DNA from 2 places in the Bacillus sp. NP247 genome. Region 2 is predicted to be linked to the other one. Evidence: a T-box and tRNA genes for the amino acid it is inferred to sense, from the RefSeq annotation. Region 2 holds a T-box; the other holds one or more tRNA genes.
What was found. The T-box of region 2 lies ahead of argS (arginine--tRNA ligase). A T-box ahead of a tRNA ligase gene usually reads a tRNA of that ligase, here a tRNA-Arg.

Region 1 (10,553 bases), 2.4 Mb from region 2:
TCGTTTACGAAGATATCAGCAAGAGCTGCAAATTCTTTCGCAAGTTCTGCATCGTTCTTTTCTTCGCCCGCATAGAAACGTACGTTTTCAAGAACTAATACGTCGCCTTCGTTCATTGCTGCAACCATTTCTTGTGCAACTGGTCCGAATGCTTCGTCCGCTTTTTTAACATCTTTACCAAGAAGCTCGCCTAAACGTGCTGCTACTGGAGTAAGACGTAATTCTTCTACTGCTTGACCTTTTGGACGGCCTAAATGACTTGCTAAAATTACTTTCGCACCTTGCTCTATTAAATATTGAATTGTAGGAAGAGCTGCACGGATACGAGTTTCATCTGTAATTTTGCCTTCTTTCATAGGTACGTTGAAATCAACGCGGCAAAATACACGCTTACCTTTTAAATCTACGTCACGAATTGATTTTTTGTTCATTGGATTTCCCTCCGACTACTAGTTAGGATTGACAAAACCCATTCAAAAGCTTAACACATTTGCTTCTAAAACGAAAGAAGAGAGAGAGGGAACAAACCCTCTCCCTCGTTTTGTCATTGATTGCTTATATACTTAAGAATTAAAGACCTTTAGAAGTCATGTATGCAGCTAGGTCTACTACGCGGTTAGAGTAACCAGTTTCGTTATCGTACCAAGAAAGTACTTTAACCATGTTACCTTCCATTACCATTGTAGATAATGCATCGATTGTAGAAGAAGCTGTACATCCGTTATAGTCGATAGATACTAATGGCTCTTCGCTGTATCCAAGGATACCTTTTAATTCGCCTTCAGAAGCTGCTTTGAATGCTGCGTTTACATCTTCAACTGTTACTTCTTTGTCAAGTTCAACAACTAAGTCAACAAGAGAAACGTTAGCAGTTGGAACACGTACAGCGCCGCCGTTTAATTTACCTTTAAGTTCTGGTAATACTAATGCTACAGCTTTAGCAGCACCAGTAGATGTTGGGATCATGTTTTCAGCTGCTGCACGAGCACGACGTAAATCTTTGTGTGGTAAGTCTAAGATTTGTTGGTCGTTAGTGTAAGAGTGAATTGTTGTCATCATTCCGCGTTTTACGCCGAATTTTTCGTTTAATACTTTAGCGAATGGAGCTAGACAGTTTGTAGTACAAGAAGCATTAGATACTACGTTGTGGTTAGCTGCATCGTATTGTTCGTGGTTAACACCCATAACTACAGTGATATCTTCGTCAGAAGCTGGAGCTGAGATGATAACTTTCTTAACTGATCCACCTAAGTGTTTCTCAGCGTCTGATTTTTTAGTGAAACGGCCAGTAGATTCTACTACTACTTCTACTCCGTAGTCGCTCCATGGTAATTGAGCTGGGTCACGCTCAGCGATAACTTTAATTTCTTTACCGTTAACAACGATGCTGTTTTCGTTAGCAGATACTTCTGCATTTAAAGTTCCGTGAACTGTATCATATTTTAAAAGGTGAGCTAATGTTTTAGCATCTGTTAAGTCGTTGATTGCTACTACTTCTACCTCAGAGTTGTTAAGAGCTGCGCGGAATACGTTACGTCCGATACGTCCAAATCCATTAATACCAATTTTAGTCATTTAAATTTCCTCCTTGGGGGATTATATTAAAGGGTAATACCCTTTGTTAATTGTTTTGCTGCACCTTCATCTGTAATTAGAATTGAAGTGTGCCCTTGCTTTATTACAGCCTGTATTGCTTTTGCTTTTGAAGAACCTCCAGCGACTGCGACAACGTGAGATACATGTTGTAAATCTTCAAGTTGCATACCAACTGTTCTTACTTTATGAACAACATTTCCTTGTTCATTAAAGTAGTAACCGAAAGCTTCGCCAACTGCTTCGCTTGCCTGAATCTTTAACCAATCTGCTTCTGAAGTATTTCTGCGACGTGCCATTGTTAACGCATCACCAATTCCATGAATGACGATATTGGAAGATCGAATCAACTCAAGAACTTCTTTCACGGAGGGCTCTGTTACAATAGACGCATATGCTTCGCTACTAACGTGATCTGGAACATACAATAAGCGATAATTACTCATCGTATTTTGTGCCATTTTGGCGCAAATGGTATTGGCTTCTAACTCGACACCTTCTCCAATTCCACCACGTGCTGGGACAAATAGCATATGTAAATCTTTGCAATCAAGTTGCATCATGTCCGCAGCAGCAGCTAGCGTAGTTCCTCCAGCCACAGCAACGATATTATTCACTGTCAGACGGTCTTTTATACAAGTCACACAAGCACGGCCCATCTCCAGTTTGACCCAAGGTGATTCATCACTATCACCAGGGACAACGAAAACTTCATCCAAGTCTAATGTTTCCTTAAGTTGTTTTTCTAAAACCTTTAACCCGGAAATTTCTTTCATAAAGTCTTCCAAAGCAAGAACTAAAGCTGTTCCTTCTTCTGTCAAAGTCATTCCAGAAGAAGCGACGTGAACTAAGTTTTGTTCTTTCAAAACTTGAACTTCACTTCGCAATACTCGTTCTGTCATACCGAGACTTGCAGATAAGTTTCTTCTCCCAATCGGCTGCATAAGCCTAATGTACTGAAGTACTTGCATTCTCGTTTGCATAACAGGTAGCAGATCAGGTAATAATTTTTTTGTGTTCTGAATCCATGAGCGCATATCTTTTCTCCTCACTACATCGGTTCATTTTCCTTCGTGGTCACTTTATGTCCCGTAGTGACATTTTGTGTCCCACTTAGGTTAAAAAAATAATCCCTGCTACGTGTATTATTGTAACAGGAGATAGAAACTTATTCAACTCTTAACTGCATTGTTTATATAGTTTATTATGACACCTTTGTGAATGTTACCATATTCTACTTGTCTTCCGCCTATTTCTACAACAGGAATCATTAGATGGTATTTCTCTAAAAGGTCATTATCTTCATATATATCTATTTCCTCAATTTGAAAAGAATATTCACATTGTACTTCCTTTAAAATTTGTTTCGCCTTCACGCAAAGACCACAATCTTTTTTTGTATATAGTACAACTTTCATCTTCTTCACCTATCCAATTGTTTTTCTTAGAGACGAAGCGGGAATATGCATTTGTTCTCTATATTTCGCAACCGTTCTGCGAGAAATAACGATTTCATGCTCTTCTTCTAATAATTTTGAAATCTTTTGATCCGAAAGTGGCTTTTTCTTATTTTCTGCTCCAACAAGCGTTTGAATGAATTGTTTCACACGCTTTGTAGAAACCGCCTCATCTTCCGTCGTAGAAATAGAATTACTAAAGAACGATTTCATCTCAAATAAACCATGCGGCGTTTGCACATATTTATTACGCGTTGCACGACTAATTGTAGACTCATGCACACCTAACTCTTCCGCCACCTCTTTTAAAGCAAGTGGTTTTAAATACTCTGGACCTCTCCAGAAGAAATCATGCTGTTTTTCCATAATAATATTCATCACTTGTAAGAGTGTTTGTTTTCTCTGTTTCAAACTGCGCATAATCCATTGCACATGCTGATACTTCTCCGATACGTAAGAAGCCACTTCACTTTCACTATTATTTAGTAACGCACTATACTCAGAGTGAATTTCAATTCTCGGCATATTTCTCTCATTCATCTGTAAAACGAGATGATCGCCATCTTTTTTTACCGCCATATCAGGCACGATATAAAGTGGTTTATCCGAAGAAAATGCAAGACCTGGTTTCGGCTGTAATGATGTAATACAGTTCACCGCATCCTGTAATTCCTCGTTGGTACACTTCATAGCTTGAACAAGCTTTCGCCAATCTTTCTTAACGAAATAATTAAAATGATCATCTATAATTTCTTCCGCCAACCCATTCCTTCTTTGTAAGCGCTTCAATTGGATTGATAGACATTCCTGAATATTACGCGCACCTACCCCTGCTGGCTCTAACGATTGAACAAGCTCTATGGAACGGTCCACTACATCGATTGGCGCAGAAAGAAGCTCTGATAGCTCTTCATTTGTTTCTTGTAAATAGCCATTTCCATCCATGTTCATAATAATGAAAGAAGCTGCTTTTCGCTCTTCTTCATCTATTTTATAATACTGGAGTTGATTTAATAAATGTTGCTGAATCGTTGTAGAATCCACACTGTAGATTTCCATTTGATTCTCGACTTGTTTGCTGGTACTTTTACTTGTGTTAGAGCTCTTTTTCTTCTCCCTCTCAAAACCACCTAACTCAATAAGGGGATTCTCTAACGATTGCTCATATAAAAACTCCGATAATTCTTGTACATTATACTGGAGCATTGTAATCGCTTGCCTTAACTCTTGTGTCATTGCCAAACGTAAGCTTTGTTCTTGTAAAAGACTTGCCTTCAAACTAATCTCCCCCTTGTTTCTATTGTACAATAAGTTTGGTAAAAGGAGAATCCTATCGCAGACACCCATTCCAAAATATTATTAATTTATATGTATTAATGAGATTTACAACTTACAACCGAAAAATGAATAATATTGAAAGAAAATAATAACGCACAAAAGTTATTACCACATACTAATAGTAAATCCTATAACTAGATATAACAAGAGGGAAATAAAAAAGTCCTAACCTACAAAACGTAAGTTAGGACTTTTTGACGCGCCCAGAGGGATTCGAACCCCCGGCAGACGTGGTACCGGAAACCACCGCTCTATCCGACTGAGCTATGGGCGCATGAAAATATGATAATATCAACGGTTTGCTTCCGTCTTCTTCCGATTTGTTCTTACCGAAAGTTAAACGTAGGATACGAACACCAACACGTAGACGTTCGCTTCTTTACATATGTAATATTATATCTCGACGTTAACCGAATGCGCAAGTATAAAAGTGCCTTCTACACTAGCACTATCACATATTTCCCCTACGTTTGCCCGTTTCTTAATCTGCTTAAAATGAAATAGAACGCATTTAAGACCCCTACGAAATAAAAGTTAATCGCCGAGTATTGCCAATCTGTGTCTCGCAGTTTTTGAATATAGCCTATAAAACGAAAGACAGGCGAAGTGATTTCCGCCCATTTCCGCACTATTTTATATATTTTGATCGCAGCCTTAATATATCTTCCTCTTCGCGAATGCCTGCTGATCCCTTCCTCACATTTTTTACGACAGTCCAATTCGGGTTAGTTTCATCACCGATGTTCTGTATTGTAAAGTTGCCGTCACCATATTGTCGTTGACCTTCTGCCAATTTCTCCGTTAAATCACTCTCTTTTGCTTTCGCCATCTTTGCGTCATCTCCCTGTTTTATACAACCTTCTTAAACTGTCCAACCGATCACACGTCCAGTCAATTGGAGATCCTCGCTTTCCGCTTCGATTAATTGTAACACACTATTAGGGATCAACTCGGATAATGGCTAGCCGATCGCGCTTGATACGTTGTTTTCTTTGAACGTGAATGAACCACCCCCCGTAATACTAAACGATGCGATCCCCTGTTGTTGCATTCGATTCGTATCATTGTACACGATAGCTAAATAAGCGCTGAATTCATAGATCGCATTTTCTGGGATCGTTGCGCCTTTGAATCGACTATTTCTCTTCGTCTTTTTACAACTCGTCTATTTTTTAACATAATAAAAAAGAGCCCCCTATCTGAATTTTTTTCAGACGGACGCTCTCCGTAAATATATTATCGTTATCCTCATTTAACAGTCCATAGCATGTCCTAACTATGCGACACTAACTCGCTAATGCCTTCGTAGGACAATTGCGGTTTGTTCTCGCTCAAGTTAAGCGTCAAAAACACTACCAAACGGCTTTATATCACGCCTTGAGACTTCATTGACTTCCTATCCGACTCTAGACGTGGTACCGGAAACCACCGCTCTATCCGACTGAGCTATGGGCGCATGATAAAATTTTATAAACCGTTTGTTATCAAGGTTTTAAGCCTTCTTCTATTCCGCTTTTCCACATTTAATTTCTTGCGAAAAACCTCTAATAGAAGTGAAATATAACAAGTAAGCACCTGCTTATTTTCTTCTCATAATAATAGAAATAAAATCCATCTAAATCAATAAAAATATCCCCTTAATCCTTTATATACCTTAGCTAGGAGCCTATAAAACATATCCTCCCCCTAAATTTTCCAATCATAAATTCACCTCAACTCACAAATTATAATCTTTGAATTGATATTCCAAAGGGGGCTTCATTCAATGACTGTAATTACAAAACTTAAGCAAACTGTTTCTGGATTAAAAAGTGCACAAGCTAGCTTAGAGGGATTCGCTCTTGATACGGATAACCAACAAGCAAAGCAACTTTTCCAAACAGCTGCGCAGCAAACACAAACAATTATTGATTCTTTAAACCCACGTGTTGAAGAAGTCCAGCAAGAAGAACCACAATACACACAGCAATAACCGAAAGTACCAATTCATCTAATGGTACTCAATGTGAGAAAAAGGGTGATATGCAATCATCCTTTTTCTCTCACATTACATAATGCAATAGAAATGGAATGATTATAATGCGAAAACTTGGAATCATAACCGCGTTATTTATGCTCCTATTCGGTTCACTTACCGGATGTGATAATAGCCCGTTAGATAAAAAGGTAAAAAAAGAAGAAGCAAAACGAACGGAAGAAGACAAGGGCCCTAAGTTAACAAAAATGAGTACAGAATCCTTTAATCAATCTATATCGCAAGAAGCTAAGAAAAAAGCTCTCGCTATAGAGGGAATTATAGAAGCTACCGCCGTTAATACAAATTTAGATCTTTACATAGCCGTCAAGCCTGAACATCACGAAAGATTTAGTTTAAAACCTTTACGAAGTAAATTAAAAAAGAAGCTAAGTGATGAAAACCCTACTTTCGATATTCGTGTAAGTACAGACAAAAAGATCTTTATGCTCATAGAAGAACTTGAAAACAAAATTAAGAAAAAGAAAGTAAGTAAAGATGGCATCAAAAAACAATTGAAACTCATTCAATCGGAAATGGGATCTAATATTTAAGCTTTCTACAAGAGAAGGAAGGATTCAAATGTCTAGTAAAGATAAAAACTTAACACCTGTACAACAAGAATATAAAAAATTCGAACAACAGCGCGAACCGAAGCGTCCCGTTTTAAAAAATTGTATTAAAGCTTTTTTCGTCGGAGGATTAATTTGTCTAATAGGCCAACTGATTTCCACTTTTTATATTACCTATTTTGATTTCACTGAACGCTCTGCCGGGAATCCTACCGTTGCAACTCTTATTTTTATCTCCATGCTACTGACGGGATTTGGCGTCTACGATCGCCTTGGACAATTCGCTGGTGCTGGTACCGCAGTTCCCGTTACTGGATTTGGTAACTCTGTTATTGCCGCATGTATTGAACACCGTACAGAAGGCTTCGTTCTCGGTGTTGGTGGTAACATGTTTAAACTAGCAGGATCGGTCATCTTATTTGGCGTATTTTCAGCTTTCGTCATCGCTCTTATTAAAACGATTCTCTTTCAATGGGGAGGGCTGTAAATGTTACAAGGACACCGAACATGGGTATTCGAAAACAAACCAGTTATCATCTCAACAGGTGTAGTCGGCGGCCCATTTGAAGCAAATGGAAAAATCCCTGAAGACTTCGATACCCTGCATGAAGATTTATGGCTCGGACAAGATTCCTATGAAAAAGCACATAAAATTTTGTTTGAAGAGGCTTGTAGCCGTGCTACAGAAAAAGCCAAACTTAGGAAAGATGATATTCAATTCGTACTCGCCGGAGATTTAATTAATCAAATAACTCCAACGAGCTTTGCATGCCGCACACTTGGCACACCTTATCTCGGTTTATTCGGCGCTTGTTCTACTTCTATGGAAGGTTTAGCACTTGGGGCAAGTATTGTAAATGCAAAAGGTGCAAAATATTTATTAACTGGTGCATCAAGCCATAATGCTGCCGTGGAAAAACAATTCCGTTATCCAACTGAATATGGGGGTCAAAAACCCCCTACTGCCCAGTGGACAGTGACCGGTGCAGGCGCAGCTATTTTAAGTGATACAGGACATGGCCCAAGAGTAACTTCCGCCACAATCGGGCGCATTGTTGATATGGGGTTAACAGATCCATTTAATATGGGGGGCGCAATGGCTCCTGCTGCTGTCGATACAATTGAAGCTCATTTAAGAGAAAGAAATCTCGATGCATCTCACTACGATTTAATCGTAACAGGCGATCTCGGACACGTTGGACGCGAAATTGCTTATGACTTACTACATAAACATGGGACAAAAGTAACAAGTGAACAATTTCAAGATTGCGGGTTACTCATTTATAGAGAAGGTCAACCTGTAATAGCCGGCGGAAGTGGCCCAGGCTGTTCAGCAACAGTCGTGTACGGACATTTATTAAATAGAATGAAAAAAGGAGAATTCAAAAAGATACTAGTTGTTGCGACAGGTGCTTTACTATCTCCTCTTACATTCCAACAAGAAGAAACAATTCCATGTATCGCTCACGCTGTTTCAATTGAATTTGGAGGTGCAACGTAATGATTTTTTTCTGGGCTTTCGTCATTGGTGGACTTATATGCGTAATCGGGCAACTTATGTTTGATGTCGGCAAACTTACACCTGCACATACGATGGCAACGCTCGTTGTTGCTGGAGCTATATTAGACGGATTCAATTTGTATGAACCACTAATTGATTTCGCTGGGGCCGGGGCAACAGTACCAATTACAAGCTTCGGTAATGCCCTCGTTCACGGCGCGATGGAAGAAGCAGCTAAACATGGAATCGTCGGCGTAATTACCGGTATGTTTAAAGTAACGAGTGCTGGTGTATCAGCAGCTATTATTTTCGGATTCATTGGAGCATTGCTATTCAAACCGAAAGGATAAGAGGTGTTTTCATGACTGTTATCGCTAGCGTAAAAACCTGCCTTGCAAGTGTAAGGGGCGCTCAAGCAAGTTTAAGCTCTCTTTCATTAAATTCACAGGACGCGGAATCAAAACGCGTATTTCATGAATGTATGTTAGAAATGGACAGCGTCATCGCTGATTTAAAGGATAGAATTTCAGTATTAGAACGTGAAGAACCTCAATATAAAGGGTTTTAAGTAGACTGGAGGAAATGACTATGTCTCACCTGCCCGAATGGACACTCGTTATTCTTCGCTCTGTATTCATATTAATCATTTTATTCGCTATTACGAAATGGCTAGGGAAAAGACAAATCTCTCAGCTCTCCTTTTTTGAATACATAGCCGGAATGACAATCGGTGACATCGCTGCCCAAGTATCTACAGGGCTCGATTCAAAATTTTTCCACGGCGTCTTTGCGATACTCATTTTCGCTGTAGTACCTTTTTTCACAGGAATCCTCTCCTTAAAGAACAAAACAGCTCGGGACTTCTTTGAAGGAAAATCTACCGTATTAATAAAAGATGGAAAAATACTCGAAGATAACTTAAAGAAAGAAAAATATACAAGTGACGAATTACTTGAACTACTCCGAGGAAAAGATGCGTTCAGCGTAGCTGATGTTGAATTTGCAGTACTAGAACCGAGCGGTGAATTAAATGTATTATTAAAGAAAGATCGCCAACCACTTACAGCAAAAGACGTAGGCTTAAAAGTACCAAACGAGAAGGAACCACAAACTGTTATTATGGATGGAAATATACTAGATGAACCTCTGTCATCAAGCGGGCATAACCGGGCTTGGCTACATTCAGAATTAGAAAAACTCGGCGTTGTCATCGAAAATGTCTTTCTCGGTCAAGTTGACTCATACGGACAACTCACTATCGACATTTATAATGACAAACTCCAAATGCCTTCTCCTCAAAACAAACCTTTATTATTAGCATCTTTAAAAAAATGCCATGCTGATCTTGAACTATTTTCTTTAGAAACAAAGTCGAAATCAGCTAGCGAAATGTATAGTAAAAACGCGAAACAAATCGAAAAGATTTTAAATAGAGTAACCTATCTTTTAAAAGAATAAATACCGAAAGAACGCTTCAATCAAAAGGCGTTCTTTTCTTTTTTCCTACAGTTTTCATGACGTTTAAATTTATGTAATTCGGTTATGATGTTGAAGATACATAAGCAGGGAATTTCAAAAACATAGCGAATATTTCATGATACAACTACATATTTTTTTGATTTAAAGTGGTTTCGTTTGACCTTTATTGACCATAATTGTATTATAAACTAAGAAAGCTTTCAAAGGAGGAAATAACAGATGAATTTAATTCCTACAGTAATTGAACAAACAAATCGTGGAGAACGCGCTTACGATATTTACTCTCGACTATTAAAAGACCGCATCATTATGCTTGGTAGCGCAATTGATGACAACGTAGCAAACTCAATCGTTTCCCAGCTTTTATTCTTGGAATCTCAAGATCCAGAAAAAGATATTCACATCTATATCAACAGCCCTGGTGGTTCTATCACAGCTGGTATGGCAATTTACGATACAATGCAGTTTATTAAACCACAAGTATCAACAATCTGTATCGGTATGGCTGCATCTATGGGTGCATTCTTACTTGCAGCAGGTGAAAAAGGAAAACGTTTCGCTCTTCCTAACAGTGAAGTAATGATTCACCAACCACTTGG
Region 2 (8,953 bases):
TTTGTAGTGCCTTTTATAAAACTATCTATCGTACTTGGATTTGGAAGTAAAGTATACGATTATATCGCTAACAATAGAAAACTTGTCCCAGTCGGACATTGCCGCGAAGGGGTTTGTGAAATCCCTTCAAAAAAATGAAAACGTCACTATCTTTCTTTTGCACCTATTAATAGAGCGTGATATGATGAATTTGGAATGAAAGTTGAAGGAGAGATACAAGATGTCGAATGCTTATGAAGAATACATGCGCCAAATGGTAATTCCAATGCGCCAAGAGTTAGTGCGTTCTGGATTTGAAGAGTTAACTACAGAAGAAGCTGTAACAGAATTTATTGAGAATGCAACAGGTACAACATTAGTTGTTATAAACTCTGTTTGTGGTTGTGCAGCTGGTTTAGCGCGTCCATCAGCAGGTCAAGCAGTTGTTCGTGCTGAAAAACAACCTGATCATCTTGTAACTGTATTCGCAGGTCAAGATAAAGATGCTACTGCAAAAATGCGTGAATACTTCGGAGAAATTCCTCCATCTTCACCATCTATGGCATTATTAAAAGGAAAAGAAGTTGTTCACTTCATTCACCGTCATGAAATTGAAGGTGCAACTATGGACGAAATTATTACGAACTTAGAACAAGCTTTCGAAAAGAATTGCTAAAGAAGGGGGAGAGTATATCTCCCTCTTTTCTTTATATAGAGGTGAAACAATGATTGTAACAACAGCAGGAAGAACCAACAAAGAAATGACAGATTATGCAAGCAAGGTAGCAGCAGAATTAAATCGTTCTTTCGTTAAACGTAATGACATACCAGTACATAAACTACATGAGCAGTATGAACAAGATGTGCTTGTTGTAGGGAAAAACCGATTAGCTATTTATCCGAGAGGAACGGAAGAGTCGTTTTTCTTTCATCCAAACTCAGCGATGTTTCGTGTGAAAAGGTTAATGCGCGGAGAACACGATCCGTTTGTACAAGCAGCTAAATTAGAGAGCGGAATGACAGTATTAGATTGTACGCTCGGTATGGCATCAGATAGTATTGTTGCTAGCTATATTGTTGGTGAAAATGGAAAAGTAACAGGACTTGAAGGTAACGAATATATGGCTTACATAATGGAAAAAGGCCTGCAAACATGGTCTTCATCCGTATCTGAAATTGACGGGGCGATGCGAAGAATCGATGTACAGCAAACGGAGCATTTCGCATTTTTAACGCAATGTGAAGATAATAGTTATGATGTTGTTTACCTTGATCCGATGTTTGAAGAAACGGTCATCGAATCAGATGGAATTAAAGGATTAAAACACTTCGCTTTGTATCATGATATTACTGATGAAACAATTGCGGAAGCGAAGCGTGTGGCGAGAAAAGGTGTCGTTCTGAAAGATCATTTCCGTAGTTCTAGATTTGAAAAACACAATTTTTATGTATACAAAAGAAAAAGTGCTAAGTTTCATTTTGGTGTAATTGACCCTTGCTAATTGTTTGAAAAGATGTATAATAAGCAATAATTAATTAAATATACTGTCTGTGATGAAGAGAGTAGTCTTTTTCAGAAGGAAAGCGAGCTAGGGATGGTGTGAGCCTAGTGCAGAAGAAAAAGATGAAGCGCACTTCGGAGACGCTTCTTGAACGAATAGTAGAGTAAGCCGAGGCCCCCTGTCCTCGTTATAAACGGGAAAGTGGTTCGTAATGAACAACAAGGGTGGTACCACGGGTTAAAACTCGTCTCTTTTTTAGAGACGAGTTTTTTGTGTTTCAAAAAATAAGGAGGTTGTAGTATGGAGTATAAAACAAAGTTTGCGGAAAGTGTATCGAATATTCTTGCGAATGAATTAACACAAAGTCAAATTTTAGATTTAATTGAAACACCGAAACAAGATGAATTCGGAGATGCAGCGTTCCCATGCTTTTCACTAGCGAAGCAATATAAAAAAGCACCAGCTATTATCGCAAAGGAAGTGGCGGAGAAATTAAAGGATCCGTTCTTTACGAAAGTAGAGGCCGTTGGTCCTTATGTAAATGTATTTTTCAATCGTGAAACTGTAAGTGATGCAGTATTAAAAACAATTTTAGCTGAAAAAGAAGAGTACGGTCAAAATCACTTTGGATGTGAAAAAACGGTAGTTATCGATTATTCTTCTCCTAATATCGCGAAACCTTTTTCAATGGGGCATTTACGTTCTACAATGATTGGTAATTCATTAAAGCATATCGCAGAAAAATGTGGGTATGAAGTTGTCGGAATTAATTATATTGGGGATTGGGGAACACAGTTTGGAAAGTTAATTACCGCATATAAAAAATGGGGAAATGAAGAAATAGTTAAAGAGGATCCAATACGTGAGTTATTTAAGCTATATGTTCAGTTTCATGAAGAAGTAAAAGAGAACAAAGTACTAGAAGAAGAAGGTCGTGCTTGGTTTAAAAAATTAGAAGAAGGTGATGAAGAAGCAGTCGAACTATGGAATTGGTTCCGTCATGAATCTTTAAAAGAATTTTCCCGCATTTATGAACTTCTCGGTGTGGAATTTACAAATTTTCAAGGAGAAGCTTTCTATAACGATAAAATGGAAGACTTTATTGGGATTTTAGAAGAGCACGACTTACTGGAAGAATCAGAAGGGGCATTAGTCGTTAATTTAGAAGAAGAAGGTATGCCGCCATGCTTAATTAGAAAATCAGATGGTGCTACCATTTACGCAACGCGTGATTTAACAGCTGCTTTGTATCGTCAAAACACATACGAATTTGATAAAGCGTTATATGTTGTAGGCCCAGAACAAAGCCTACATTTCAATCAATTTTTCACTGTATTAAAAAAGCTTGGTTATAACTGGGTTGACGGAATGGAACATGTACCGTTTGGATTTATATTAAAAGACGGTAAGAAAATGTCGACACGTAAGGGCAGAATTATTTTATTAGAAGAAGTGCTAGAAGAAGCTGTTGCACTTGCGGAACAAAATATTGAAGAGAAAAATCCTAATTTAAAACAAAAAGAAGAAGTGGCAAAGCAAGTCGGTGTTGGAGCAGTTATCTTCCACGATTTAAAAAATGAGCGTATGCATAATATCGAATTCTCATTAGAAAATATGTTGAAATTTGAAGGAGAAACAGGACCATATGTACAGTACACACATGCGCGTGCTTGTTCAATTTTAAGAAAAGAACGTGTTGAATTTGAAACGTGTAATTTTGAATTAAAAGACGATTACAGCTGGAGTGTAGTAAAATTACTTAACAAATTCCCGCAAGTAATTGAAGCGGCCTTCAACAAAAATGAGCCATCTATTATTTCAAAATACGTATTAGATGTAGCGCAATCATTTAATAAATATTATGGGAATGTTCGTATTTTAGAAGAGAACGAAGAAAAAGACAGTAGACTCGCATTAGCTTATGTTGTGACGGTTGTATTGAAAGAGGGGTTACGTTTACTTGGGGTAGAAGCTCCTGAGGAGATGTAAATAAGAATATAATCATTATTAACCCAAGTATATTATAGCAGCGAACTGACAACCCAGGTCTAGGATGAACCTGGGTTGTTTTTTATTAATATATAATTCTTTTGCAAAATCAATTAAAATATTTTTAGAGAGGATGTTTCATATTGATTCGAGCTTTTATTTTACAAATTCCTTGCCATAGAAAAGTGGAAAGAAGTTTTCTTAAACTACAAAAACACATACCTTTATGTGCGCGTTGTACAGGCATGCTTATCGGTATTTTAATGTTTCCAATTTATTTTTATATGACACCTTCATTTCTTTTGGCAATAATACTATCATTTTCTGCTCAAATTCCGTTACTTATTGATGGATTCACCCAAAAGTGGAAATGGAGAAGCAGCACAAATTTACTAAGAGTAACGACCGGTTTATTAAGCGGTAATGGTATGGGGCTATTTATTGCCTCTAGCATTATATGGATAACATCTAAAAGCATATATTAACGGAAGGAGAATTTTACATGTTTTGGATCTACTCAGTTCTAATTCTTATTTCAGGAGGAAGCGGGATTGGTTTTCTCATTCATGAAAGAAATATAGAAGCAATAATTGCTTTTGTTATTTGTACAATATTTATTGTGTTACTCTATTTTCACCTAAAAAGAAATGACGAACATAGAAACTGTGATTGCAGTACATTAGCTTGTACCGATTATACTGATTGTAATTGTTAAATTATGTGAGTGGGAAAGTTAGTGTATCGTTTAAGGTATACTAGCTTTTTTTATTAGAAGTGTAGGAATGTGACTATTAAATGGAGAACTTTAGTTGTGTATATAAAAGGAGGCGTTGGACTTGGAAGAGTATGATTGGAATAGTAAGCTAGAGTATTTAAGAAATACGAGAGACTTATATTATAACGATGATTATTTCCGTTTTTTAGTCAATTCAGTTTGGAAGATTACTGGACCCGTACATATTGTTGATTATGGTTGTGGATATGGTTATTTAGGTTTAATTTTGTTACCTTTACTTCCCGTTGGATCAAAGTACACAGGGATTGATAGAGGAGAAACATTAATAGCTGAAGCGAGAGAGTTGTTTCGTACATTCCCATATGAGGCAGAATTTATTGAGGGGGATGCTACAGAAATTGAATTGAAAAATAAATACGATATAGCTGTCAGTCATGCTTTCTTATTACATATGAATTCGCCCAAAACAATGTTGCAAAAAATGATAAATTCAATTAAGGAGGGAGGAAAGATAATATGTTTTGAACCACATTGGATTTCTAATATGTCTTCATACATGCTAGATGGAGTAATTCAATCGGAAATTATCCAGCTTGGTGTTTTGCAGAAGCTATTTGAAGAAGATACACATAGAAGTGGTAAAGACGGCAATATTGGTATGAAAATACCGATGTTTTTAAGTGAATTAGGTGTGAAGAATATTGAATGCAGAGTAAGCGATAAAGTGAATTTTTTAGATTCTAATATAACCCAAAATGATAAGCAAGGATTATATAATTCTCTAAAAGAAGAGGGGATTGCTAGTAATCCAGGTGAAAAACAACAATTTATAGACCGTTTAATGAGTCGAGGTTTAACAGATATTGAAGCGCTAGCTCAATACGAAGCAGAACTGCGATTTTTTGAAGCGTTTCATATACATTCTTCTTTGGTGTACGCTCCTAATATGAAAATTACATACGGTGAAATAAGGAGATAAATCTAATATTAGAAAAGTAGGAATATAATGAGAATTGCTACCTTCAACATTTGGAATCATCAAACTTTGTGGTCAGAGAGATTAGAGGCTATTTGTGAGGAAGTTCAAAATGTTGCTCCTCATATTCTAGCTATTCAAGAAGATAGATATATTTAAAAAATCATTAATATAATTTCATTTACTGAGAATGACCTCTTAAGAACATACAATATTACATCGAATTAAACAAAATACCGAGAAAAATCATCGCTTTTAAGATATTTAATTATAAACTTGAATAATATTAAATAATATCGTTCATTATATGAGGTTTTAGTTGAATGCATACTATATGATGTGTAAAATCTAAGCAAGTAGGTTAGAATACTGCTTGTAAATGGCAGTATAAATAATAATTTGAGGTGAATGCATGCTAGATTTTAAGCAATTAGAGATTTGTTTGAAAGAAAAGAGATTTGTAGATGGATTACAGGAGATAAATAATGAAATTGCACATATAAAAGAAACGAATAAATTATCATACGTGAAGAACTGGCTTTCTAACGTTTCATCATTTGCGGAATTTGATACATTAATTCGCCTTGTTGATGAAGGTCTGATGCATCAATATAGCTCCTTTTTAATTCGTTATACGTATAAAAAATTCCCAAATATGAGAACGCTCTCTTTATATTGTGATGAGTTAATTGATGAGCGTAAAATCCTTGATGCTGAACAATTATTAAAAGATTCTTTGGAAGAGGTAAATGAAGAGGAAACTGATGCGGACGTTTTAACGAAAGCATATTTTACATTAGTTAGATGTTTTTTAGATATGAAGCGAAATGAAGAGGCCTATGCCTATATGCAAAAGGCGGAAAAGTATAGTACACGTGCAGTTTTTGATAAATGGGGTTACTTATATATACAGACTGGTGAGTGGGAGAAGGCAGAGGAACAACTTTTAGCCGGTCAGCGGCATAAAGATTGTGAAGAGTTAGCTACGTACCTATTGGCGCAATTATATGCATATAAAGGTGAACAGCAGCGAGCATTACAACTCATAAATGATGCGATTGCAAAGTTCCCTCAAGTACCATATTTCTATTTTGAAAAAGTAAAATATTTATTAGATTTAGAGCGCTATGAAGAAATGTTAGTGGTAATAGATAAAATTAATCATATGCTTCCGCATCATGCATATACAACTTATTTTATACATTTACGTGCAGAAGCATTTTATAAAATAAATAATATTCATGATTTGCAAGCACTATTGAAAAGTGAAAAGAGTTTGAAAAATTCTCTATATCATCATATAGAAAAAAATCCTGATGGAAAAAAGGTTCGTTTACCAATAATTCCGGTTGTACAAAAGGATAACTATTGCGTTCCGACAAGTTTAGAAATGATGTTAGGGGTATGGGGAGAAAAACGTACGCAAGATGAAATAGCACAACATATTTTTGATGTAACAGGTTCTAAGTTTTCAGATACAGTTACATATATAGAAGAGCAAGGTTACGAATATCGTTATTTTCAAGGGAATGTGGAAAGTTATAAGAGATTACTTGATCAAGGTATTCCCGTTTTATTAAGTATAGATATTGAGCACGCTTCCCATGTACAAGTGCTTTCTGGTTATGACGACGTGCTGCAAGCTTTTTATATTCAAGATCCGAATTTCTTAGAACCGATTCTTGTGGAATATGATAAGTTGCAAGAAAAATATCGTTATACAGATTGTTTAGCTATTACGTTTACACCAAAAGATAGAATAGAACAACTTTCACTTTTAGATGAGGAAGAACATAATTATTATAAATCAATTTTTTCTCTTACTGATCATTTAGCTGAGCAAGATAAAGAGGGAATTGAAAAGTTAGTACTATTTTTAAAAGAAACAAGTGAAAATCCAAACACTTGGTTATATACGATTAAACATTTAGATGCGGAAGTAGATAAAGAGTTTATTCAGTTTTGTATAGAAAAGTTAATGGAAAAGTTTCCGAGCTCTGACTTTGTGAAATTGCATAGTGCACAGTGTTTTATTCGTCTGCAAGAAATGGAAAAAGCAGGGCATATGCTTCAAAGTGTGGAGAAGAAAAACAATCAAGCGTTATATCATTTTATAAATGGACGTTATTCTTTTGAGCAAGATAATTATACAGAAGCGATTGCTAGTTTTCGTTCATCATTACAATTGGATGCAGATCAACCAGTTGCGTGGAGTTTCTTAGCATTATCATACATGTATATGGATCAATCTGAAAAGGGGCTAGAGTATTCTCTAACAGCTATAGAACGTAGCCCTGAAAGGTTTACGCTTGTAAACCACGGTTTAATTTTAATAGATTTAGAACGATATGAAGAAGCATATGGATTCTTTAATGATTTATTAAAAGAATATAAGTATGAAGCGCACATATGGTATGAACGTGCAAGATGTGCTCAGCATTTAGGGAAAGTGTATTTGGCGGTAAAAGGAATTAAAGTGGCGATTCAATTAGATAAAACGGCAGCATATTTATATACGAAGCTTTCGGAAATCTATGAATCAGATTTGGATGATGAGCAAAGTACGAAGGAAATTCTATTACAAGGAATTCAAAATTGTGAAGATCAGGCATCTTTATATGTTCGTTTAGGAGATTTTCATTTTCAAAATGATGAACTTGAAGAAGCGGAAACTATATATAAGCGTTCTTTAGAAGAAAATAATGAAGATGTATATTCTCATTTTGGTTTAACTCAAGTTTATATGGCAAAGGAACAATATGAGGATGCAAAAAACTATATTGTTAGTATCAATAAGCAATTTGAAGACAATCAAGATTTCCTTATGAATGCTGGCATGGTGCTATGGGATGCTGAAATTGCATTAGGTGGGGATGAAAAAGAGTTAAAACTTGCACTTTCTAAATTAGAGAACGGTATACGAAGAGTATACGCTAATATAGCGAGCGTGTTGGATGAGTATGTAGATCGGATAAAAGACACAGCTTTTGTGCAACGAGGCATAGCGTTTTTAAGAACGTTAGAAAAAGAAAAAGCGGATGTAATTGAATACGGTTGTTACGCTGGTGTCTTATATGAATCTATTGGACAGTATGATCAGGCGATAAAACGGTATAATGATGCACTTAAGAAAAAACAAGATTCATTGCCGTATTTCCGTATCGGTGAAACATTCATGGCGTTAGGGCAATTTCAAGAAGCGAAGCATGCATATGAAACATGTTTAGAAATGAATAAGAATTTCTTAGGTGTACATTTGCAGCTTGCTGAAATATACGAAAAAGAAGAGAATCGTGCCAAAGAACAAAGTCATATGGTCCAGGCGATGAAAGAAGAACCAATGCATATTAACATGGAATATTTGGCACAGCTTTCAGTAGAAATGAATCTTCAGGAAGAATTACTAGTTGAATTAGAAAAATTAGCGGAAGAAGTTCCTGAGACATGGCGTTTAGATGCGATTGCATACGTGTTTGGTGCGATGAATGACATAGATAAAGAAAAATAATATATCGAAAATGCAATAAAAATAGATGAAGAGCATGTGGAAGTACTATATCATTATGCGAAAATACTTGTTAAAAAGCAGAATGTAGAAGCCATTCAAGTTGCGCTGAAAGTAATGCATAAAGATTTGGAAAGTGAACGTATATTTGGTGTGTACGTAAAAGCAATGGAACAACATAAAAAATTATCCCAAACACGAGACGCACTTCATACGCTAAAAGTGAAAAAAGCAGAAAGAAGTACAGCGTTTATGTATGCAGCTAC

Region 1: it has a tRNA-Arg gene. The T-box ahead of argS (arginine--tRNA ligase) is inferred to sense a tRNA for this amino acid. The anticodon was not compared.

The regions. Positions count from the first base shown of each region.
Region 1 is NZ_CP076653.1:2,304,179-2,314,731, forward strand. It holds gene KPL75_RS12265 (phosphoglycerate kinase) at 1-431, opposite strand, end outside; gene gap (type I glyceraldehyde-3-phosphate dehydrogenase) at 571-1,575, opposite strand; gene cggR (gapA transcriptional regulator CggR) at 1,602-2,630, opposite strand; gene KPL75_RS12280 (glutaredoxin family protein) at 2,766-3,011, opposite strand; gene rpoN (RNA polymerase factor sigma-54) at 3,021-4,328, opposite strand; tRNA gene KPL75_RS12290 (tRNA-Arg) at 4,587-4,662, opposite strand; gene KPL75_RS12295 (cytoplasmic protein) at 5,017-5,217, opposite strand; partial or broken gene KPL75_RS27815 (hypothetical protein) at 5,251-5,448, opposite strand; gene KPL75_RS12300 (DUF1657 domain-containing protein) at 6,154-6,360, shown strand; gene KPL75_RS12305 (YhcN/YlaJ family sporulation lipoprotein) at 6,468-6,956, shown strand; gene spoVAC (stage V sporulation protein AC) at 6,985-7,461, shown strand; gene spoVAD (stage V sporulation protein AD) at 7,462-8,475, shown strand; gene spoVAE (stage V sporulation protein AE) at 8,475-8,825, shown strand; gene KPL75_RS12325 (DUF1657 domain-containing protein) at 8,837-9,043, shown strand; gene KPL75_RS12330 (DUF421 domain-containing protein) at 9,064-9,933, shown strand; gene clpP (ATP-dependent Clp endopeptidase proteolytic subunit ClpP) at 10,174-10,553, shown strand, end outside.
Region 2 is NZ_CP076653.1:4,754,491-4,763,443, forward strand. It holds gene KPL75_RS24770 (thiol-disulfide oxidoreductase DCC family protein) at 1-138, shown strand, start outside; gene KPL75_RS24775 (BrxA/BrxB family bacilliredoxin) at 221-655, shown strand; gene KPL75_RS24780 (class I SAM-dependent methyltransferase) at 705-1,481, shown strand; T-box leader at 1,522-1,736, shown strand; gene argS (arginine--tRNA ligase) at 1,782-3,470, shown strand; gene KPL75_RS24790 (DUF2085 domain-containing protein) at 3,614-3,955, shown strand; gene KPL75_RS27560 (hypothetical protein) at 3,973-4,185, shown strand; gene KPL75_RS24795 (class I SAM-dependent methyltransferase) at 4,307-5,185, shown strand; partial or broken gene KPL75_RS24800 (tetratricopeptide repeat protein) at 5,595-8,953, shown strand, end outside.